3 regions of the Mesorhizobium sp. M0088 genome follow, and region 1 is predicted to be linked to each of the others. Evidence: predicted binding sites of a transcription regulator. Region 1 holds the regulator's gene; each other region holds the start of a gene.
What was found. The regulator PhoB, encoded in region 1, activates phosphate uptake and scavenging genes when phosphate is short. The targets are predictions, from matches to a motif close to TGTCATNNANCTGTCAT.
Positions count from the first base shown of each region.

Region 2: olsB (l-ornithine N(alpha)-acyltransferase) is a predicted target of PhoB. The motif match lies at 1,644-1,660, and genes of this name have one in related genera.
Region 3: NKJ67_RS32945 (acid phosphatase) is a predicted target of PhoB. The motif match lies at 2,772-2,788, and genes of this name have one in related genera.

Region 1 covers NZ_JAMYUI010000013.1:31,432-39,180, reverse strand. Annotated here, with positions in the region: gene NKJ67_RS16885 (sugar ABC transporter permease) at 1-625, opposite strand, end outside; gene xylF (D-xylose ABC transporter substrate-binding protein) at 768-1,808, opposite strand; gene NKJ67_RS16875 (ROK family protein) at 2,079-3,326, shown strand; gene phoB (phosphate regulon transcriptional regulator PhoB) at 3,343-4,032, opposite strand; gene phoU (phosphate signaling complex protein PhoU) at 4,049-4,756, opposite strand; gene pstB (phosphate ABC transporter ATP-binding protein PstB) at 4,783-5,607, opposite strand; gene pstA (phosphate ABC transporter permease PstA) at 5,625-6,941, opposite strand; gene pstC (phosphate ABC transporter permease subunit PstC) at 6,938-7,749, opposite strand, start outside.
Region 2 covers NZ_JAMYUI010000005.1:88,473-96,221, reverse strand. Annotated here, with positions in the region: gene NKJ67_RS07775 (response regulator) at 1-1,543, shown strand, start outside; gene olsB (l-ornithine N(alpha)-acyltransferase) at 1,724-2,599, shown strand; gene NKJ67_RS07765 (trimeric intracellular cation channel family protein) at 2,777-3,409, opposite strand; gene grpE (nucleotide exchange factor GrpE) at 3,522-4,157, opposite strand; gene NKJ67_RS07755 (hypothetical protein) at 4,397-4,597, shown strand; gene NKJ67_RS07750 (hypothetical protein) at 4,694-5,071, shown strand; gene NKJ67_RS07745 (fatty acid desaturase) at 5,200-6,222, shown strand; gene NKJ67_RS07740 (GMC family oxidoreductase) at 6,339-7,749, opposite strand, start outside.
Region 3 covers NZ_JAMYUI010000039.1:37,163-44,911, reverse strand. Annotated here, with positions in the region: gene NKJ67_RS32955 (adenine phosphoribosyltransferase) at 155-700, opposite strand; gene NKJ67_RS32950 (alpha-hydroxy acid oxidase) at 710-1,855, opposite strand; gene NKJ67_RS32945 (acid phosphatase) at 2,032-2,727, opposite strand; gene NKJ67_RS32940 (cytochrome c1) at 2,855-3,727, opposite strand; gene NKJ67_RS32935 (cytochrome b) at 3,756-5,057, opposite strand; gene petA (ubiquinol-cytochrome c reductase iron-sulfur subunit) at 5,074-5,634, opposite strand; gene NKJ67_RS32925 (cupin domain-containing protein) at 5,948-6,292, shown strand; gene NKJ67_RS32920 (DUF6665 family protein) at 6,296-6,607, opposite strand; gene NKJ67_RS32915 (GNAT family N-acetyltransferase) at 6,609-7,088, opposite strand; gene NKJ67_RS32910 (ABC transporter ATP-binding protein) at 7,093-7,749, opposite strand, start outside.

The sequences.
Region 1 (7,749 bases):
CGATCGATCCCGCCGGCCCACCGCCCATCAGCTGAAAAGTGGCGTTAAGCGGCGCCACGGTCTGGCCTGACGTGACCCACCAGGCGGCACCGCGCCAGACCAGCAGGCCGCCCAGCGTCACGATAAAGGCGGGCACTTCGAGATAGGCGATGACGAAGCCTTGAAAAGCGCCGATCAACAGGCCGAGCGCCAGGCCGATGACCAGTGCCAGGACCCAGATCCACGGGTTGCCGAGTTCGAGCCCGACAAAGCGCACCAGGAAATGCACCTGGGCAAATCCCATCACCATGCCGATCAGGCCCTCGGCGGAACCGACCGACAGGTCGATGTTGCGCATGACGATGACCAGCACCATGCCGCAGGCCATGATGGCAACCGCGGATGTCTGCACCGACAGGTTCCACAGATTGCGCGGCGTGAGAAAGGTGCGGCTGTCGAAATCGAGCGGATTGACGCCAAGGCGCAGGCTGGAAATGACATGCAGCCCAATCCAGATGACCAGCAGCGCGCCGATCATGCCGAGCATGCGGGTGTCGATCTCGGTCGCCTTCAGGAACCGGGCGACGGCGCCGAGTTCCGACGCGCGCGCCGTATCGGTCTGCGGGTTTGACGTCGTATCGGTCATGGTTTCCTCCCACCGGCTGGCCGTCTGACGCGCATGCCGGAGCCCAGCCTAGAAGCTATCCGCATGATGCGGAAACAGAATTCTTTGAGAAAACGCCGCGGCTTTTGGGCCGCGGCGTTCAGATATTTCAAAGTGGTACGGATCAGTTGCAGGCCGCCACGGTGCCGGCGGCGACACCCGCGCAGACTTCGTCCTTCTTGATCCAGCCGGCGTCGATGACGACGTTGAGATTGTCCTTGGTGATGGCAACCGGGGTCAGGAACAGCGACTTGACGGTGTTGCCGCCCGGCGTCGTGAAGTCCTTGGCGCCGGCGATGTCGCTCGTCTTCTTGCCGTCGGCCAGTTGCGAGGCGATCTCGGCGGCATTCTTGCCGAGCTCCCGCGCGTCCTTCCACACCGACACGGTTTGCGTGCCGAGGGCGATGCGGTTCAGCGCGGCGTGGTCGCCGTCCTGACCCGAGACCGGCACGGTGCCGGCCAAGCCTTGAGCCGTCAGCGCCGCGACGACGCCACCGGCAGTGCCGTCATTGGCCGCGACCACCGCGTCGACCTTGTTGTCGTTGGCGGTCAGGAACTGTTCCATGTTCTTCTGGGCGTTAGCGGGCAGCCAGCCATCCGTGTAGGCTTCGCCGACATTCTTGATCTTGCCGCTGTCGATGGCTTCCTTGAGCACTTCCATCGAGCCCGAGAACAGGAAGTCGGCATTGGGATCGGCACCGGAGCCCTTGATGAAGACGTAGTTGCCTTCCGGCTTGACCTTGAACACTTCGCGGGCCTGCATGCGGCCGACTTCCTTGTTGTCGAAGGTCAGATAGAAGACGTCCTTGTTCTCGATCAGCCGGTCATAGCCGACGACCGGAATGCCTTCGTCCAGCGCCTTCTGCACGGCCGGGCCGATGGCCGAAGCGTCCTGCGCCAGGATGATCAGGGAATTAGCGCCCTGCGAGATCAGGCTTTCGACATCGGTAAGCTGCTTGCCGGGATTGGACTGCGCATCGGCGGAGATGTACTTGTCGCCGGCGGCCTCGATCGCCGTCTTCATGGCGGCTTCGTCGGTCTTCCAGCGTTCTTCCTGGAAGTTGGACCACGAAACGCCGACAACCTTGTCCTTCGCCTGCGCGACAGACGCGAGCGTCAGCGACATGGCGGCACCCGCCAGGATGGCGGCCGTGAATCTTTTCATATTATCCTCCCTGCGCCGCGTATGGCGCGACCAAACTGACCCGAGGGCCGGCACAGAGGCTCTATTTTTTCGAGCCTCGAAAAAATACTGGGCCAACGCCCGAACGCTGTCAACATCGATTCTGATGGATTTTGATGTCATTTCGAGTTTTTTTCGAGTCTCGGAATAAATAAATGACACGGCGTGCAGCTTCTGCCAGTATTTACCGGCGTCACCGACAGCGTTCCAGGGGCAGGAGGAACCGCGGCGACCGGGAGGATATGAAAGAACATGTCGGTCGGAATCCGCCACGACGATCTGCGCCGCCGCAACCGCGCCATGGTGATCGCGGCAGTGCGCCGCGCCGGACAGCCGTCGCGAACCGAGATCGCCGCGACCACAAGCCTCAGCCATTCGACCATCTCGGCGATTTCATCCGACCTGATCGTCGAAGGCATCCTGACCGAAAGCAAGCCGAGCGAGGCCGGCTCGCTCAAACGCGGCCGGCCGCAGGTCGGCCTCAGTCTCAATCCGGAAGCGGCCGCGGTAATGACCGTGGTGCTGTCGCTGAACTTCCTCTCCGTCGCCGTCATCGACTATGCCGGCCAGGTGATATCCGAGGAACAGCGCCGGCTGGACACGCTGACGATGTCGCGCGAGTCGCTGATCGGGGAATGCACGGCCATCGTGCGGCGCCGCCTGGCAGATCCCGACCTGGACGTGCGCAGCATCGCCCGCATCGCGCTGGCCATCCAGGGCATCACCGACACCCGTGCCCGCGCCATGCTGTGGTCGCCGATCACGCCGCACACCGACATCGCCTTCGCTGACATATTCGAAGACGAGTTCGGCATCCCTGCCATAATGGAGAACGACTGCAACATGATGGCGGTGGCGCTGCGCTGGCGCGACCCCGATCGTTACCGCGACGATTTCATCGCTATCCTTTTGTCGCACGGCATCGGCATGGGACTGGTGCTGAAGGGTGAATTGTTCACCGGCACCCATTCTTCGGGCGGCGAATTCGGCCACATGATCCATCGGCCGAACGGCGCGCTATGTCGCTGCGGACGGCGCGGCTGCGTCGAAGCCTATGCGGGCAATTACGCCATCTGGCGCAACGCCAGGCAGATGGGCGAGGATGCAGAACCCGTTGCCGATGTCAGCGACGCCGACATGCGCGCCCTGGCTGCCGCGGCCCGCGAAGGTGACGGACCCGAACGGGAAGCCTATCGCAAGGCCGGCGAAGCGCTCGGCTACGGCCTCGGCAGCCTGTTCGCGCTGATCGATCCGGCGCCGGTCGCCATGGTCGGTGTCAGCGCCGCCGCCTTCGACCTGATCGAGCCGGCATTGCGGCAAGCGATTGCCCAGACCGCCGGCGGCCAGCATTCCAAATCGATTTCCTTCGACACCGAGCCGAACGAACTGCCGCTGATCCGCGAAGGCTGCGCCATGCGGGCGCTGATCTTCGTCGATCAGGAGATTTTTGCGCCGGGCGTGCAGGCAAGATCCGGTTTCGGCGGCAAGAACGTGGCGTGAGTTCAAACGAGGGAGTTCAGTCCTCTCGGATGGCGTATCCGGCGCCACGGATCGTGCGGATGACATCAGGCATACGGCCATTGTTGACCGCCTTGCGCAGCCGGCCGACATGCACGTCGACCGTGCGCTCGTCGATGTAGATCGTCTCGCCCCAGACATTGTCGAGCAGCTGGCTGCGCGAGAACACGCGGCCTGGATGGCGCATCATGAATTCGAGCAGGCGGAATTCCGTCGGCCCAAGCCGGATCTCGCTCTTCTTGCGATAGACACGGTGCGACTCGCGATCGAGCACGATATCGCCGACCTTCAGCACGCTGGACAGCACTTCCGGCTTGGCCCGGCGCAGCAGCGCCTTGACCCTGGCCATGAACTCCGGCGTCGAGAAGGGCTTGACCAGATAGTCGTCGGCGCCGGTCGACAGGCCGCGCACGCGGTCGCTTTCCTCGCCTCGCGCGGTCAGCATGATGATCGGCAGCCGCTCGGTCTCGGGACGCATTCGCAGGCGCCGGCAGAGTTCGATGCCCGAAACCGCAGGCACCATCCAGTCGAGCACCAGAAGATCGGGAACGTTCTCCTGCAGCCGGATTTCGGCCTCGTCGCCGCGCGTCACCACCTCGACCTGGTAACCTTCGGATTCAAGATTGTAGCGGAGCAGCACGCCTAGCGGCTCCTCATCCTCCACCACCATGATGCGTGGTGCGATCATCGGCTGGTCACCCCTGTTATGCCGCTGGCGCGGACATTGCCGTCTCGTCCTGCTTCGGACGATTGGCTGGCAGCTGCGTGCCGGTCAAAACATAGTAGGCATTTTCGGCGATGTTGGTCACGTGGTCGCCGATCCGCTCGAGGTTCTTGGCGCAAAACAACAGGTGCGTGCACGCCGTGATGTTGCGGGGATCTTCCATCATGTAGGTCAGCAGCTCGCGGAATACCGAGGTGTATTTGACGTCGATGCGTTCATCATTGTTTCTGAGCGTGGCAAGCGCAGCCGCGTCAGCGGCGGCATACTCGTCGACGACCCCCTGCACCTGGATCAGCACCAGCTGCGCCATCGCGTCGATCGAATGCGAAAGGTCGTGCGGCGTAACGCTCAGCCCGACAGTGCCGACGCGCTTGGCGATGTTCTTGGCAAGGTCACCGATGCGCTCGAGGTCGCCGGCCATGCGGATCGAACCGACCACCGCACGCAGATCGTTGGCCATTGGCTGGCGCTTGGCGATCAGCGTGATGGCGCGATCGTCCAGCTCGCGCTGGCGTGCATCCATGATGGCATCATCGGAAACCACGCGCTGCGCCAGCGCATTGTCCGAATTGAGCAAAGCCTTGGTCGAGCCACTGACCATCGAGCGGGCGAGATCGCCCATGTCGCGGATCAGCTGGCTGATCTGCTCCAGATCCTCATCGAAAGATGCAACGGTATGTTCACCCATGATCTTCGTCCCTCATATGCCTGAGCTCAGCCGAACCGGCCGGTGATGTAGTCCTGGGTGCGTTTGTCGTCGGGGGTGGTGAACATCTTGTCGGTGGCGCCCTCCTCGACCAGATAGCCTAGATGGAACATCGCGGTGCGCTGCGACACGCGCGCTGCCTGCTGCATCGAATGGGTGACGATGACGATCGTATAGTTCTGGCGCAGTTCGTCGATCAGTTCCTCGACGCGAGCAGTGGCGATCGGGTCGAGCGCCGAACACGGTTCGTCCATCAGGATCACCTCGGGCGACACGGCGATGGCGCGTGCAATGCACAGACGCTGCTGCTGGCCACCGGAAAGACCCGTGCCAGGTTCCTGCAAACGGTCCTTCACCTCGTTCCAGATTGCCGCCTTCTTCAGGCTCGACTCGACGATCTGATCCATGTCGGCCTTGCGCTTGGCCAATCCGTGGATGCGCGGGCCATAGGCGACGTTCTCGTAGATCGACTTGGGGAACGGATTGGGTTTCTGGAACACCATGCCGACGCGCGCCCTGAGTTCGACGACATCGATGTTCTTGTCGTAGATGTCTTCTTCGTCGAGCGTTATCTTGCCGGTTACCCGCGCGGAATCGATGGTGTCGTTCATGCGGTTGAGGCAGCGCAGGAAGGTCGACTTGCCGCAGCCGGAAGGGCCGATCAGCGCCGTCACCTGATTCAGGCGGACGTCGAGATTGACATCGAACAGCGCCTGCTTCTCGCCATAGAACACGCCGACCTTGTCGCCGCGCATTTTGATCACTTCGTTCGACTTGGCGTTCATCTTATCGCCCACTGCGTTTTCAAGGGACTGTTCGGTCATGATGTTCATACCAAAATGCCTTTTTTCTACCAGCGCCGCTCGAACCGACGCCGAAGCACGATCGCGGTGATGTTCATGGCCATGAGGAAGACGAGCAGGATGATGATGGCGCCCGACATGCGCTCGACGAAGGCGCGTTCGGCCTCGTTCGCCCACATATAGATCTGCACCGGCAGCGCGGTGGCCGGATCGAAAGGCGTCGTCGGTGGATCGGCGACGAAGGCGACCATGCCGATCAAGAGCAGCGGCGCGGTTTCGCCGAGCGCACGCGCTAGACCGATGATGGTGCCGGTGAGGATGCCGGGTGCGGCAAGCGGCAGGATGTGCTGGAACACCATCTGCATCTTGGAGGCGCCAAGACCGAGAGCCGCCGAGCGGATCGACGGCGGCACCGCGGCAAGTGCGGCGCGCGTCGCGATGATGATCGTCGGCAGCGTCATCAGTGTCAGCACCAGGCCGCCGACGAAAGCGGCGGAGCGCGGCATGCCCAGGAAATTGATGAACACCGCGAGGCCGAGCAAGCCGAAGACGATTGACGGCACCGCTGCCAGATTATTGATGTTGACCTCGATAAGGTCGGTGAAACGGTTCTTCTTGGCAAACTCCTCCAGATAGATGGAGGCGGCGACGCCGATCGGCAGCGCCAGGAGCAACACGATTACCATCATATAAAACGAGCCGATGATCGCCACGCCCATGCCCGAGGTTTCCGGGCGGCTGGAGGCGCCGTAGGTGAACAGGCCGCTGTTGAAGTGCTCGGCCATCGCGCCCTCGGTCTTGAGCTTGTTCATCCAGGTGATCTGCTGGTCCGAGACCTTGCGTCGCGCTTCCTCGACACTGAGGTCGATCTGGCCCTTGAAAGCCGAGTCGAGATTGGCGGCGGCGAGGATGTTGACGTTGCGTGTCGTGCCGATCACGGACGGATCGGCGGCAACGATGTCGCGCAACTGGACGCGGGCGCCTTCCGACAGGAAGCCCTTGAGCTTCTGGATCATCGGCTTGTCATCAGGAGAGATGCCGAGCTTGGCCACAAGCGCGTTTTCGGCGAGCTTGGGATAATTTGCCTTGATCAGAACGCTCGGATCGGTTGCACGCTTGCCGGAAGGATCGATCACCTTCTCGTCGAACGAGATCGGCAGTGATACCGTCGTCTGCCAGAAGGCGGTGTAGCCTTTCGAGACGATGGTGATCAGCATGATTGCCAGGAACGCCAAGCCTACGGAAATCGCCACGACGCCATAGATGCGGAAACGGCGTTCGGCGGCGTAACGGGCCTTCAGGCCGATGTCGCGGCGCGGATGGGCCGCCGCCCTGACCATCGTATCCATGGAGATGTCGGTCATTCGTACTGCTCCCGATATTTGCGCACGATGTAGAGCGCGACGATGTTCATCACCAACGTCAGCGCGAACAGCGTCAGGCCGAGCGCGAAGGCGACCAGCGTCTGCGGCGAATTGAACTCGAGGTCGCCGGTGAGCTGGTTGACGATCTTGACGGTGATGGTCGTCATTGCCTCGAACGGGTTGATGGTAAGGTTGGCGGCGACGCCCGCCGCCAGCACGACAATCATCGTTTCGCCGATGGCGCGCGAGGCGGTCAGCAGGATGGCGCCGACGATGCCGGGCAGTGCAGCCGGCAGGATCACCCGCTTGATCGTCTCGGAGCGGGTCGCGCCGAGGCCAAGCGACCCGTCGCGCATGGCGCGCGGCACCGCGGTTATGATGTCGTCCGAGAGAGAGGACACGACCGGGATCAGCATGACGCCCATGACCAGGCCGGCGGTGAAGATGCTCTGGCCCTGGATGAAGGGCGAACCGCCGGTCAGCGCCGCGGACAGGTCGCGCAGGAACGGCCCAAGCGTGACGACGGCGAAGATGCCGTAGACGATGGTTGGTATGCCGGCCAGAAGTTCAAGCGCCGGCTTGACCACCGAGCGCACCTTGGGCGTTGCGTATTCGGCCATGTAGACAGCCGACATCAGCCCGACCGGCACCGCAACCAGCAGCGCGACGGCGGCGATGTAGAGCGTGCCCGCAAGAAGCGGGATCAGGCCGAACTGACCCTGGCTGCCGCCCGAACCGGCAGCGGCAAAACGCGGATCCCAGACGGTGCCGAAGAAGAAACTCATCGGCGAGACGCTTTCGAAAAAGG
Region 2 (7,749 bases), on a different contig from region 1:
TGCCAGCCAGGCCAAATCGCGCTTCCTCGCCACCGTCAGCCATGAAATCCGCACCCCGATGAACGGCATCATGGGGATGGCCAGGTTGCTCGCCGACACCAGCCTGTCGCCGGAGCAGCAAACCTATGTCGGCGCGGTCTCGACCTCGGCCAGCGCATTGCTTGCCCTGATCGAGGATCTTCTCGACTATTCCAAGATCGAAGCCGGGCGTTTCGACCCCGAGCCGCAGCCGATGTCGGTGCGCGAGATCGCCGACAACATCATCGAATTGCTGGCAGCGCGGGCTTTCGCCAAGGATATCGGGCTGGGTTGCCATGTCGAACCCGACGTGCCGCAATTGATCACCGCCGATCCGGGCAAGGTGAGGCAGGTGCTTCTCAACCTCATCGGCAACGCCATCAAGTTCACCGACAGCGGCGGCGTGCTGGTGAGCATTGCACGCGCACGCACCGAAACCAGCGACCGCATATGCTTCACCATCGCCGATACCGGTCCGGGCCTTCGTGATGCCGACCTGGAGCGCATTTTCGAGGAGTTCGAGCAGGCCGACGGCACGTCGACACGCACGCATGGCGGGGCCGGCCTCGGCCTTGCCATCTCCAGGCGCCTGGTGGCCGCCATGGGCGGCACGATCTCGGTATCCAGCCGGCTCGGCCAGGGATCCGAGTTCGTCTTCGAAATCCCTGCGATAGCGGCCACCGAAGCGCCGCAGGGCCACCAGAATGCTCTCTCGGGCAGACGCGCGGTGATCCTGTCGAAGAACGCCGTCGAGGCCGACGCCATCGCCCGCACCATCCGCGCCAATGGCGGCGCGGTCGACATCGCCACCACTGCCGCACAGGCCGCGCCTTTCGCCGCCGGCTGCGATGCGATCCTGGTCGATGCAGCGATGGAAGAAGGCGACGGAAGGCTGCTCAAGCGCCTGCGCCAAAGCGGTTTCTCCGACTGTGAGGCGATCACGCTGATCGCGCCGACCGATCGCGGCATGCTTGGCGAGTTCCGAGCCAGCGGCTACGCAACCTTCCTGGCCAGACCGGTGCGTGGCGGAACACTTCTGCGTGTGCTGTTGAGCAGCCATGCTCCGAGCCTCGGCCCGCCGCAGCCGGAAAGGCGCGGCGCGCCGACGCTGCGCGCCATCGGCAACCGCCAGCGCGGCCTGTCGGTGCTGATCGCCGAGGACAATGACATCAACGCCATGCTGGCCCGCGCCACGCTGCTGAAGGCCGGGCATCGCGTCAAGGTGGTCGGCAACGGCAAGGCCGCCGTCGAGGCTGTCACCGGCGCCGCGCACAAGGACCGCTTCGACGTGGTCTTGATGGATCTCCACATGCCGGTCATGGACGGGCTGGACGCGATTGCCGCCATCCGCCGCCATGAGGAAGAAAGTGCAGTGCGGCCGGTGCCGATCATGGTGCTGTCGGCCGACAGCCAGGAAAAGACCCGTCATGCGGTGTTGGCCCATGGCGCCAGCGGCTTTGTCACCAAGCCGCTCGACCCCGAGGCGCTGGTCAATGCCGTCGAGGGGCAGGTCGTCGCGGCCTGAGCTTTCCACCGCCATTCGGCACGGGCGATCACTTAAACGTAGCCGGTTGATCGTATTCGCCAGCCGACGAAGTATTGCCCATGACGTCGTATCACGGTACTGTCACAATCCTGTTGCACCTACACCGTATCCCCGTGCCAAGAGGGATGGCTCGAAGGAGAATCACTCGTGCATACAGTTATGCCGGAATGTGACACTCGGCCGAACGCCAGCAGCGCCTTGCTTGCCGGACGTAACGTCGATTTCGTCATAAAGGGCGCTGCGCTGGGCCGTATAGGCAATCTTGAAGTGCGGCTCGCTCGCAACGAGGCCGAGATCGCGGCCGCGCAGGAAGTGCGCTACCGGGTGTTCTACGACGAACTTGGCGCCAGGAAGGACCTGTTCCAGGCCCATGACCGCCGGGACGCCGATCGGTTCGATCCGCTCTGCGACCATCTGCTGGTTTTGGACACCACGCTTTCCGGTCCCGAACATCGCCGCATCGTCGGCACATATCGGCTGCTGCGGCAAGAAATCGCGGCCACGGCCGGTGGCTTCTATTCCGAAGGTGAATTCGAGCTGACCAAGCTCATCGCCCGCCACCCCGGCCAGCGCTTCCTTGAACTCGGCCGCTCCTGCGTGTTGCCGGAATACCGCTCGAAGCGCACCATCGAGGCGTTGTGGCAAGGCATCTGGGCTTACATCAACCATTACGAAATCGGTGTGATGACCGGCTGCGCGTCCTTTCACGGCACCGTGCCGGCGGCGCATGCCGAGGCGCTCACCTACCTAGCCCACCACTGCCGGACGAACTCGGCCTGGGACGTGCGCGCGGTGTCCGGGCGCTATTGCTCGATGGATCTGATGCCGATCGAGGCCGTCAATGCCAAGGCGGCGATCGCCGCGATGCCGCCTTTGGTCAAGGGCTATCTGCGCGTCGGTGCCCGCATCGGCGATGGTTGCGTCATCGATCGCGAATTCTCGACGGTCGATGTGTTCGTCGTGATGCCGGTCAAGGAGATCGGCGCACGCTACGTCAACTATTATGGCGGCGAAGCCCAGCGCTTCGCGGCGTGAGATTGAGTAGGCAGTAGGCAGTAGGCAGTAGTGATGACGCCACGATTAAGCTCCTGTGACTACTGATTATTCCCTATTCCCTATTCCCTATTCCCTATTCCCTATTCCCTATTCCCTATTCCCTATTCCCTATTCCCTATTCCCTATTCCCTATTCCCCATTCCCTATTCCCTCTCTTCACGGAATATCTTCCGGCCGCCTGCCGGGTCGGCTCTTGTAGGACGGAAACGACCAGCCGAATTTGAGCGCACCACCGCGCACGAGGAACGCCGCCGCAAAACCGGCGAGGTCCGAGGCGAGCGGCGGCAGTCCGGCAAGTTCGCCAAGCGTGTAAAGGCCGGCACCCGCAAGGGCCGCCGTAACGTAGATTTCGGGCCTGAGCAGCACCGATGGCTCGCCGGCGAGGAGATCACGCAGAATGCCGCCGAAAGTGGCGGTGAGCACGCCGGTGATGACGGAGACGACCGGCGAACCGGTAATCGCAAGCCCCTTGGCCGCGCCCATCACCGAAAAAGCGGCGAGCCCGACGGCGTCGAGCCAGAGCAGCCATTTCCAGCGCGATTCGACACGATGCGCGCTGAAGAAGACCAGCACCGCAACCGCGGCGCAGACCAGCACATAGCCGGAGTTGGCGACCCAGAAAACCGGCAGGTTGAGGATAACGTCGCGAAGCGTGCCACCGCCTATCCCGGTGACGCTGGCCAGGAACAGGAAGCCGATAATGTCGAGTTGCTTACGCGAAGCCGCCAGCGCCCCGGTCGCCGCGAAGACGGCGACACCGGCATAGTCAAGAAGCGCGATAGGGTTCATGAGGCCAAGGCAGTAGGGATTAGGGATTGGGCAGTATGAATAGCACGAAGCCGCGCGATGATACGACTGCCCTAGTTTCCTACTGCCTACTGCCTACTGCCTATTCCCTGCCTCACGCATCTTTCTCGGCCTGTTCGTTCACCGGCCCCGGCTCAACCGGTGCTTCAGCGGCGGCGAACTTTGGCCCGCCCTTGGCGACGCCCACCATGGCCGGGCGCAGCACGCGGTCGCCGATCGAATAGCCCGGCTGCACGACCTGGACCACGGTGTTGGCCGGGACATCCGGATTGGGCACTTCGAACATCGCCTGGTGGAAATTGGGATCGAACCTCTCGCCTTCAGGCGCGAGCTTCTTGACCCCATGCCGTTCCAGCGCCGACAGCATGGCGCGCTCGGTGAGGTCGACGCCTTCGATCAGCGCCTTGAAGCCGGCGTCACCCGATGCCTTGGCCTCGGCGGGAATCGCATCCAGCGCGCGGCGCAGATTGTCCGACACCGACAACATGTCGCGGGCGAAATTCGCGACCGCGTAGGTGCGCGCATCGTGCACATCGCGCGCCGTGCGGCGACGCAGGTTTTCCATCTCGGCCGCCACGCGCAGCGCGCGGTCCTTCAGCTCTTCATTTTCCTTCAGCAGCCGCACAAGGGCTTCATAATCACCGTCGGTGCTGCCTTCCGTGCGCTCGACTGTGGGCTCGGTCGCCTCGACTTCATCGGGCGCGCGTTCGTCTTTTGCCTGGTCGCTCATCGCCGTTTCCCGTCAATCTCGAATGATGTGGATTTTGTGCCCGATATCGATGTTTGGCGGCCAAAAATCAAGGGGTAAGCGACTATGGAAGCCGCCGGCCAAGGCCGGGCAATGACAGGCAAGACATTTCGACTTTAATTCAAATTTTACCTTAACCGCCGGCTTTGCTTGCCACACAGGCATGATGGGGGAACCATTCTCTTGCTGCAGGAGTTTCGAAGCCGAGACAGGATTTTGAGATGATGACCCGCAACATGGGCGAAAAGGCAGAGGGGCTGGCCATCGAGATCAGGCGCCAGTTCGGCGCCGAGGCGGTGACCCGCTTTCTGCGCACCTTGCCGGCCTTCCGCACCGAAGCCGACATCCCCGACCGGCTCAGAGAATTGCTCGACCGCCTCGATGGGGCGGAGCGCGGTGACATCGGCTGGCGCCGGCCGTAACGCAACAATCGATCTTGGCAGCAAACCTCCTATCGGCAATAGCCGGGGAGAGCCGAACCATCTAAGGATAGAGGGTTGGTTCAAATGGAGGACGTAATGCGCAAGGTTTCGATTACCTCATCGCTGATGGCGCTTGTCGGCCTCGGCGCCATCACCTTGGCGGCCTTTCCGGCACAAGCAGACAATCTGCAGCTGCAATTGGGCAAACATGGCCCGCGGCTGAAGCTCATGGAAGATTGCGACCCCGCCTACGACGATTGCGAAGGTCCCCGTCGCGACGATCGGCGCGACCGGCGTCAACGAGGCTGCACGGAAGACCGGGCTCTCGACAAGGCAGAGCGAATGGGCATCCGCCGCGCAAGAATTGAGTCCGTCGGCCGCCGGGAGATCACGGTCCGCGGCAGACAGGGTGGCGACCGCGTGCGCGTGACTTTTGGCACCGAGCGCGGCTGTCCTATCCTCGATCGCGAATAGCGGTCGACGTCATCAGCAGGTTGAGCTGGCGGTTGGCTGGCTCGACCGCCAAGCCACGCGACAATTACGCACAGTAATTTTGCGTGATGTTGCCTTGCGGCGGCGAAGCACCGCGCCTATGCTTCCTGATGAACATGATTTCCCCTGAGGCGGTGGCCAACAGCAAGCGCGCCTGGCTGAAGATTCTCGCCCGCTACAAGAAGCCCGACAGGCGGCGCAGCGCCGTCGAACTCGCCATCACCCTCATTCCATTCGCCATACTCTGGGGACTGTCCTCGGCGGCTTATGCCTATGGCCATTGGTGGGGACTGGTCCTCATCCTTCCCGCGGCCGGGTTTCTGGTGCGCATCTTCATGATCCAGCACGACTGCGGCCACGGCTCCTTCTTCGCCAATCGCTACGCCGACGACTGGATTGGCCGCGCGCTCGGCATCCTGACGCTGACGCCCTACGATTGCTGGCGGCGTGCCCACGCGACGCACCACGCCAGCGCCGGCAATCTTGACGAACGCGGCATGGGCGACATCCGGACGCTGACCGTTGCAGAATACCGGCAGATGTCGTGGCGAGGCCGCCTCGCCTACCGTCTCTATCGCCACCCGCTGGTGATGTTCGGGCTCGGTCCGATCTGGCTGTTCATCTTCGAGCAAAGGCTCCCCGTCGGCATGATGCGCGGCGGCCTGACCCCTTGGGTGTCGTCGATGACCACCAATCTTGGCATCGCGGTCGCAGCAGCCATCCTCATCTGGTTCGTCGGCCCGGGCGCTTTCCTGGTGGTCCACCTGCCGATCGTCATCCTCGCCGGTTCGGCCGGCATCTGGCTGTTCTACGTCCAGCACCAGTTCGAGGAAACGGAATGGGCGAAGGATGCCGACTGGGAATTCCAGCACGCTGCCCTGCACGGATCGTCCTATTACGATCTACCGCCGGTGCTGAACTGGCTCACCGGGAACATCGGTGTCCATCACGTCCATCATCTCTCCGCCAAGGTGCCGTGCTACCGGTTGCAGGAAGTGCTGCGGGATTATCCCGAGTTGCGCGACATCGGCCGTGTCACGCTGCTCGAAAGTTTGCGCTGCGTCAAACTGGCATTGTGGGACGAAAACCGCCGCAAGCTGGTGTCGTTCCGCGAGGCACGGGCGGCGGCTTAAGCAATTCCAGGAGAAGTTTGAACGGTTTCCCAGGGAAAGCGCGTAACGTTTTCCCTGGGCAATTGCGTCATAACAAAAGGACCGCCGCGCTATGGTGCCGCGGCCTGGAGCTCCGATCAGGCAGCCCTGATCATGTCGGCGGCCTTTTCGGCGATCATGATGGTTGGGGCATTGGTGTTGCCACCAATCAGTGTCGGCATCACCGAGGCGTCCACGACACGCAAGGCTTCAAGCCCGCGCACCTTGAGTTGCGGATCGACCACCGCCATCTCGTCGACCCCCATCCGACAGGAGCCGACCGGGTGATAGACCGTGTCGGCGCGGGTACGGATATGGGTCATCAGATCGGCATCGCTCGGCTCGCCGGCGATGTGCATTTCCTTGTGCCGGTAGCGCGTCAGCGCCGGCGAAGCCAGCACCTGCCGGGTGATCCTCACGCCTTTCAGCAGCAGTTCCGCATCGCGCTGGTCGCCGAGAAAGCGCGGATCGATGCGTGGCGCGGCAAGTGGATCGGCGCTGGCCAGCCCAACCTCGCCACGCGAGTGCGGTCGCAATATGCAGACATGACAGGAAAAGCCGAAGCCGTAGTGCAGCGTGCGCGCATGGTTTTCGACGAGCCCGATGACGAATTGCAGCTGCAGGTCAGGGCGCTCAAGCGCCGGGTCGGATTTGACGAAAGCGCCGCTCTCGGCCGACGGCGAGGCGATCAGCCCGGTTCCATCCCGCCGCCACTGCGCGATGTGCCTGAGGAAACCCCACGCGCCGCGCGGGCTCATACCGAGCATATCGGTGTCCTTCGATCTCCAGCCGACGATAAAATCGAGGTGGTCCTGCAGGTTCTTGCCGACGCCCGGCAATTCGTGGACGACGGGAACGCCATGCACGGCAAGTTCGGCCGCCGGCCCGATACCCGACAGCAACAGAAGCTGCGGCGAACCGAAGGCACCACCGCAGAGGATCACCTCGCGCGACGCCTGTGCCACTGCCTCGCCTTTGCGCGTCCGGTAGCGGATGCCGGTGGCGCGCTTGCCGGCAAGGACAATGCCTGTGGCGTGCGCCCGCGTGATCACGGTCAGATTGGTCCGCTGCATCACCGGATGGAGATAGGCGGCGGCAGTCGAACAGCGCTCGCCATTACGGGCGCCACCGGCAAACTGGGTCACTTGGAAATAGCCGGCGCCCTCTTGTTCCGGTCCGTTGAAATCGTCCGAGGCGCGAATCTGGTTTTCGGCACAAGCCTCTATGAAGGCTTTGGCGATCGGCCTCGGCGAGCGCTGGTTCGACACTTTCAGCGGGCCGTCCCCGCCATGCAAGGCATCAGTGCCGCGCTCATTGCCCTCGGCGCGCCGGAAATAGGGCAGAACCTCATCCCACGACCAGCCCTCGCAGCCCAGATTTGCCCATTCGTCATAGTCGCTGCGATGGCCCCTGACATAGAGCATTGCATTGATGGCGCTGGAGCCGCCCAGCGCCTTGCCGCGCGGCTGGTAGCCCTTGCGGCCGCCAAGACCTTGCTGCGGCACGGTT
Region 3 (7,749 bases), on a different contig from region 1:
GCCCCGTTTACGGGGAGAAGGTGCCCGAAGGGCGGATGAGGGGCGGCGCCAGCGTTGGTGTCTTAAACTCGACGGTCGTACTTACCCCTCACCCTGCTCCGCTCGCGTTGCTCGCTTCGCTTCCCTCTCCCCGTAAACGGGGCGAGGGAGAAACCTAATGCCCTTCGAACCCTATCAGCGTTCTGACCGGCACGCCGAGCGCCTCCAGCTTGGCGCGGCCGCCGAGGTCCGGCAAGTCGATGACGAAACAGGCGGCGAGGATGTCGGCGCCGATCTGGCGCAACAGCTTGACCGCCGCTTCCGCGGTGCCGCCGGTGGCGATCAGATCGTCGACAAGGATCACCTTCTCGCCAGGAGCAACGCCGTCCTTGTGCATCTCCATCTCGTCCAGGCCATATTCCAGGCTATAGGCGACGCGCACCGTCTCGTAGGGCAGCTTGCCTTTCTTGCGGATCGGCACGAAGCCGGCCGAGAGCTGATGGGCGACGGCGCCGCCAAGGATGAACCCGCGTGCCTCGATGCCGGCGATCTTGTCGATCTTCTGGCCGGCGTAGGGATGCACCAGTTCGTCGATGGCGCGGCGGAAGGCGCGCGCATTGCCGAGCAGGGTGGTGATGTCGCGAAACAGGATGCCGGGCTTGGGATAGTCCGGAATGGTGCGGATCGCGGCGAGCAATGTGTCTTCGTGGGAGGATTTCATGGGCCGAGATTACCTGAAACGGAGGTTGTTGCGCGACAATTGTTCGATCGAACTGCAGCCCATCAGCTTCATGCCGCGTTCGATCTCGACCCGCATCTGCTCAAGCGCCCGTTCGACGCCGGGCTGGCCGGCCGCCGCGAGCGGAAACAGATAATAGCGGCCGAGACCAACGGCCTTGGCACCGAGCGACAGCGCCTTCAGCACATGCGTGCCGCGCTGCACGCCGCCATCCATGATGACGTCGATCCTGTCGCCAACGGCATCGACGATCTCGGCAAGCTGGTCGAACGCCGCCCGCGAGCCATCCAGCTGCCGCCCGCCATGGTTCGACAGCACGATGCCGCTGCAGCCGATGTCGACGGCGCGTCTTGCGTCCTCCACCGACATAACGCCCTTGAGACAGAACGGACCCGACCAAAGCTTGACCATCTCAGCGACATCGTCCCACGTCATCGACGGGTCTAGCATCTCGGTGAAATAGCGGCTGATCGACATCGTGCCGCCGCCCATGTCGACATGCTCGTCGAGCTGCGGCAGCTTGAACCCCTCATGCGTGAAATAATTGATCGCCCAGGCCGGCTTGAGCGCGAACTGCGCCATTCCGGCAAGGTTGAGCTTGAAGGGAATGGCAAAGCCGGTGCGTTTGTCGCGCTCGCGATTTCCTCCGGTGATGCTGTCGACGGTCAGCATCATCACCTCGACGCCGACCGCCTTGGCGCGCTGCATCATCGCCCGGTTGAGACCGCGATCCCGATGGAAATAGAACTGGTAGACCTGCGGGCTGCTGCTGATGCTGCGCGCCTCCTCGAGGCTGACGGTGCCAAGCGACGAGACGCCGAACATGGTGCCATACTTGGCCGCGGCCTTGGCGACCGCGCGCTCGCCCTGATGGTGGAACAGGCGCTGCAAGGCGGTCGGCGAGCAATAGAACGGCATCGCCAGCTTCTGGCCCATGACCGTCACCGACATGTCGACCTCGCTCACCCCGCGCAGCACGTTGGGAACCAGATCGCAGGTCTCAAAGCTTTCGGTGTTGCGGCGGTAGGTGACCTCGTCGTCCGCCGCGCCGTCGATGTAATTGAAGATCGGCCCTGGCAGCCGCCGCTGCGCCATGTGGCGGAAATCGGAAAAGTTGTGACAGTCGCTGAGCCGCATCATCGAGTTCCAAAGGCCATGGCGGGACGAGCTTCTCGCCACCGTTCGATGCGTCGAATATCAACCTGATGCTGCTATGCCAACGGACTAATTGCCGAACTTCCGCCTCAGCACTGGCGCAGACGGAAAAGGAGCGCCTGAAGCGCCCCTTCCCGTCTAAATCCGGCTGACGAGGATTACATGCCGAGATCGGAACGAAGCTCGGCTCTGGCCACTTCATATTCAGCCTTGAAGTCGTCCCGGTTGAGCAGGACCGCGGCAATGACGCTGCCGGAAATCCTGCCCATCTCGACATCGGACGCAAAATGGATGCCGCCAACCACGCGGTTGTGGGCGTATTCGCTCGCACGTGCCATGATCTCGGCGCGCTTTTCCGGAACCATGTCGGACAGAATGATGCCCATCATCGTGCCGACGGTGGCGTGTCCGGAAGGCCAGGAACCGGAGTTCGACAGCTTGACCGCAGGCTTGACGAGATCGCTGAGTTGATGCGGGCGCGGGCGCTTCCAGACATCCTTGGCCGGATCGACGACAGCGCCTTCGGTAGCCACCACGCGATCGAAGAAGGCGCTGAATTTCGGCAGCGTTTCCTTGTTGAATTTCGGCCCCATGACGTCGGCAAAGCGCCAGACATTCTCCTCGGCATCGGCCACCGCGCTGGCGACCATCTCCGGGGTGCGCGTCACCTGCAGCGTCAGCACCTCGCCGAGTTCGGCCTTGGTTTGTGCCGAATCGTTTGCCGGCGGCGGCGGCAGGATCATCGTCAGGTCGACATCCTTGTTGGTGACGAAGGGCTGGGCGTCTTCCGCTTGCGCGGCCGAGCCGATGATGAGCAGCAACAGGCCTGCCGCGATCGATGCGTATCTTTTCATGAATGCGATCCTTTGATGAGAGCAGCACAGGATCGCCGGATGCGGTGACGGCCATGTGACATGACCAGCCTCCGGAAATGCAAAAGGGCGCCTCCCGGCGCCCTTCGCGATCACTTGATTGTGTGGCTCAATGCTGCACGCCTTCCCACACCTTGCGCTTGGTGAGATAGACCAGAGCGCCGAACAGAAGCAGGAACACCAGCACGCGAAAACCGGTCTTCTTGCGGTCTTCCATATGCGGCTCGGCCGCCCACATCAGGAAGGCGGAAACGTCGCGGGAGTACTGGTCGACTGTCTGCGGCGCGCCGTCATCATAGGTCACCTGGCCGTCGGACAGCGGGTTGGGCATCTTCAGCGACACGCCCGACATGAAATAGGGGTTGTAGTGGGTGCCTTCCGGGATGACCATGCCGGCAGGCGGTGTCTCGTCGTAGCCTGTCAGCAGCGAGTGGATATAGTCGGGGCCGCCCGCGTCATACTGGGTGAAGATGTCGAAGACGAATTGCGGAAAGCCGCGCTCGACGCCGCGCGCCTTGGCCAGCAGCGACATGTCGGGCGGAGCAGCACCACCATTGGAAGCGGCGGCCGCTTCGTCGTTTGCGAACGGTGGCGGGAAGTGGTCGGACGGCTTGCCGGGACGGTCGAACATGTCGCCGGCATCGTTGGGACCGTCATGGATCGTGTACTCGGCCGACAGCGTCTTGATCTGCGCATCGGAATAGCCGAGGTCCGACAGCGTGCGGAACGCCACCATGTTCATCGAATGGCAGGCCGCGCAGACTTCCTTGTAGACCTTGAGGCCTCGCTGCAGCTGCGCCTTGTCATAGGTGCCGAACGGGCCGGTGAAGCTCCAGTTCATTTCCTTCGGCTCGTGGATCGGGAAATGCGTCGGCGCGGCGGCGTTGTGCGCCTCTTCGGCGGCGATTGCCCAAGTGCCCGCCGACCCGATGCCGACGGCCACGAGGCCGACCAGCGCCAGCGAGGTGAGAATCTTTTTCATGCCAAATCCCCTTAGATTCTCTACCCGCTCAGCCTTTGGTTTCCGGCGCCGCCGTAGCGCCCGCCGGATGTCCGCTGCCGCCCTTGTTCTTCTCGAGGACCGCCTCGGTGATCGAGTTCGGCAGCCGTCGCGGCGTCTCGATCAGGCCGAGCACCGGCAGCGCGATCAGGAAGAAGGCGAAGTAGAACAATGTCGCCATCTGCGCCATGAACACATAGCTGCCTTCGGCCGGCTGCGAGCCCAGCCAGCCAAGCAGGATGGCATCGGCCACGAACAGCCAGAAGAACAGCTTGTACCAGGGCCGGTAAACGGCCGAGCGTACCTTCGAAGTGTCGAGCCACGGCACCAGGAACAACATGACGATGGCGCCGAACATGCACAGCACGCCGCCGAGCTTGGAGTTGATCGGCCCGACGTTGAAGGTGATGGCGCGCAGGATCGCGTAGAACGGCAGGAAGTACCATTCGGGCACGATGTGGGCCGGCGTCTTCAGCGGGTTGGCGACGATGTAGTTGTCGGGATGGCCGAGATAGTTCGGCAGGTAGAAGACGAAATAGGCGAAGAAGAACAGGAACACGATCATGCCGAACGCGTCCTTGATGGTCGCGTAGGGGGTGAAGGCGACAGTGTCGGTCTTCGACTTGACCTCGATACCCGTCGGGTTCGACTGGCCCACGACATGCAGCGCCCAGATGTGCAAAACGACGACGCCGGCAATCATGAACGGCAACAGATAGTGCAGCGCAAAGAAGCGGTTCAGCGTCGGGTTGTCGACGGCAAAGCCGCCGAGCAGCAGCTGCTGGATCCAGTCGCCGACCAGCGGAATGGCGCTGAAGAAACCCGTGATGACGGTGGCACCCCAGAAGCTCATCTGGCCCCATGGCAGCACGTAGCCCATGAAGCCGGTCGCCATCATCAGGAGATAGATGATGCAGCCGAGGATCCACAGCAGCTCGCGCGGCGCCTTGTAGGAGCCGTAATAGAGGCCACGGAAGATGTGGATGTAGACGGCGACGAAGAAGAACGAGGCGCCGTTCGAATGCATGTAGCGCAGCAGCCAGCCCGAATTCACGTCGCGCATGATCTTCTCGACCGAGCCGAAGGCGAGATTGGTGTCGGCCGTGTAGTGCATGGCCAGCACGATGCCGGTCAGCATCTGCGCCACCAGCATGATCGACAGGATGCCGCCAAACGTCCAAGCGTAGTTGAGGTTGCGCGGCACCGGATAGGCGACGAAGCTGTCATAGACCAGCCGCGGCAGCGGCATACGGGCGTCGAACCAGCGTCCGAGACCGGTTTTGGGCGTATAGGTCGAGTGTCCCTCGCTCATCGAAATGTCCCCTGCCTCAACCGATAAGGATCTTGGTATCGGAAATGAACTTGAATACCGGCACCGCCATGTTCTCAGGCGCCGGGCCTTGGCGGATGCGTCCGGCCGTGTCGTAGACCGAGCCGTGGCATGGGCAGAACCAGCCGCCGAAATCGCCTTCCTGGCCAAGCGGAATGCAGCCGAGATGCGTGCAGACCTGAACCATCACCATCCAGGCTTCCTTGCCGGGTGTGGTGCGGTTGGCGTCGGTCGCCGGTGCATCGGCCGGCAGATTGGCGTTGCGGGCGATCGGGTCCTTGAGATCGGCCAGCTTGACGGCCTCGCCGTCCTTCATTTCCTGTTCGGTGCGGTTGCGGACCACGACCGGCTTGCCGCGCCATTTGACGATCAGCGACATGCCCGGCGTCAGCGAGGCGACGTCGACTTCGACGGAAGCGAGCGCCAGCGTCGAGGCATCGGGGCGCATCTGGTCGATGAACGGCCACGCGAAGGCACCCGCGCCGACCACTGCGGCCATGCCGGTGGCGACGTGGAGAAAATCACGACGGTTGGGATCCTGGGTGTCGGTTGCGCTCACGGGTGCCTGATCCTTTCGCCTCTTCCGTGCCGGTGGCTGAGCCTTGTTCCCCGCTCAATTACGCCAACCCGACAGCGCATGGCGAACAGGCTTGCGAATTCCTCCGGCATTTGGACTTCGGTTTATGCGTGAAGCCCGTTTTTGTCCAGACGGGTGAAGGCACAAGGGCAGATTGTCGCGGGGACAAAATCCGCCACCGCTCAACGCGACGCCGGATAGCCGCCAAACATCGCTAAACAACCGGGAAACAACCGCAAATCCGACGCCCCTGTTCGGCTCGACACAAGGCGCCAGCCGGGTCTATCCTTGTATCATGGCACACGTCATAGACCGCGACACCTGGTCTGTTCGCTCCGACCATTGGAAGGGCGAATTGCAATGTGGCGCCTACGGCTCCAACTCCTGCCTGATCTTCAACTATTTGCCTGGCGTCGGCGGCGGCCCCCGCCTGCACACGCATCCCTACGCGGAGATCTTCATCATCCGCCAGGGCACCGGCCTGTTCACTGTCGGCGACCAGGAGATCGAGGCATCCGCCGGCCAGATCCTGATCGTGCCGCCCAACACGCCGCACAAATTCACCAATCTCGGCCCAGGCCCGCTGGAAACGACCGACATCCATGAAAACGGCAGCTTCATCACCGAATGGCTGGAGTGACCCCTATTTCGCGCCGAGCCTGGCCAGCACCGCTCTCGGGATGTTGTATTCACGAATGACGGCATCGTGCTTGCGCAAGCCGCACAGCTCGCGCTGGATGAAATAGCCATGCACCGCCTCGGCGGCATCCTTGAGCAGCCGGGGGCGCAGTTGCTCGTCGGCATTGTCGCGCAGCCTGGCCAGCGTTTCCTCTACCCGCTGGCCGGCGCGGCCGAGTGCTGCCGCCTTTTCCGCCAATATTTCATGGCCGAGCGCGTCGAAGGCGGCTTCGGCGGCCGAGCCGCCGGCAAGATGAGATGGCGGACGCAAGGACATTTCAGCCTCCTTTCCCGAAAATCATGCGGTGAGTGACGAATTCTTCGCCTTCCACGTGCGTAAATCCAAGCCGTGCGTAAAAACCAAAAGCCTCTTGCGGCGCGCGGGTGTTCAGCGCGGCGAAATGGTGACGTGCCCTGTCGATAACGGTTTCAACCAGCATCCGGCCAAGGCCGGCGCGACGGTGGCGCGCACTGACGAACAGGTGCCGGACCCGGCCCTGGTCCCTGGCCTCGAAATAGGGATCGATGTTCAACCCGCACACGCCGGCGAGTTCCCTTCCATCCCAGGCTCCGTACAGCGCCTCGCCCCGTTTCAGGAACTTGTTGCGGCCACTTGCCCAGCCATCCGTCAGGCGCACCAGCATCCAGTAGCCTTCCTGCCGGCTCTCTTCCTTCAGCGTGTCGAAAGCCGGCATGGTCGGCCGGAGCCGCTTGAGAACGTAGCCGACCTCTGAGATGGCGCCTGTTGATCCACCCATGGAGCTACTCCGCCGGGCGTGTCTCTTCGAGCATGCTGTCCTCGTGATAGAGAAAACCGCCGGACTGCCGCTTCCACAGCCGCGCATAGAGCCCGTCGAGTGCTACCAACTCGTCATGCGTGCCCTGTTCGACGATGCGGCCGCCGTCGAGCACCACCAGTCGGTCGAGTGCCGCGATCGTCGACAGCCGGTGGGCGATGGCGATGAACGTCTTGTTTTCCATCAGCCGCGTCAGATTCTCCTGGATCGCCGCCTCGATGTCGGAATCGAGTGCGGAGGTCGCTTCGTCGAGGATCAGGATTGGCGCATCCTTGAGAAACACGCGGGCGATCGCCACGCGCTGGCGCTGTCCGCCCGACAGTTTGACGCCGCGCTCGCCGACAAAGGCTTCGTAGCCGGCGCGTTCCCTGTTGTCGCGCAAGGTCAGGATGAACTCGTGCGCCTCGGCCTTTTTCGCCGCCGCGATCACCTCCGCATCGGTCGCATCTGGCATGCCGAGCTTGATGTTGTCGCGCAGTGAACGGTGGAACAGCGCCGTGTCCTGGCTGACGACGCCGATATTGGCGCGCAGCGAATTTTGCGTGACATCGGAGACGTCCTGGCCATCGATCATGATGGAGCCGCCCTCCAGATCGTAGAGCCGCAGGATCAGGTTCGCGAG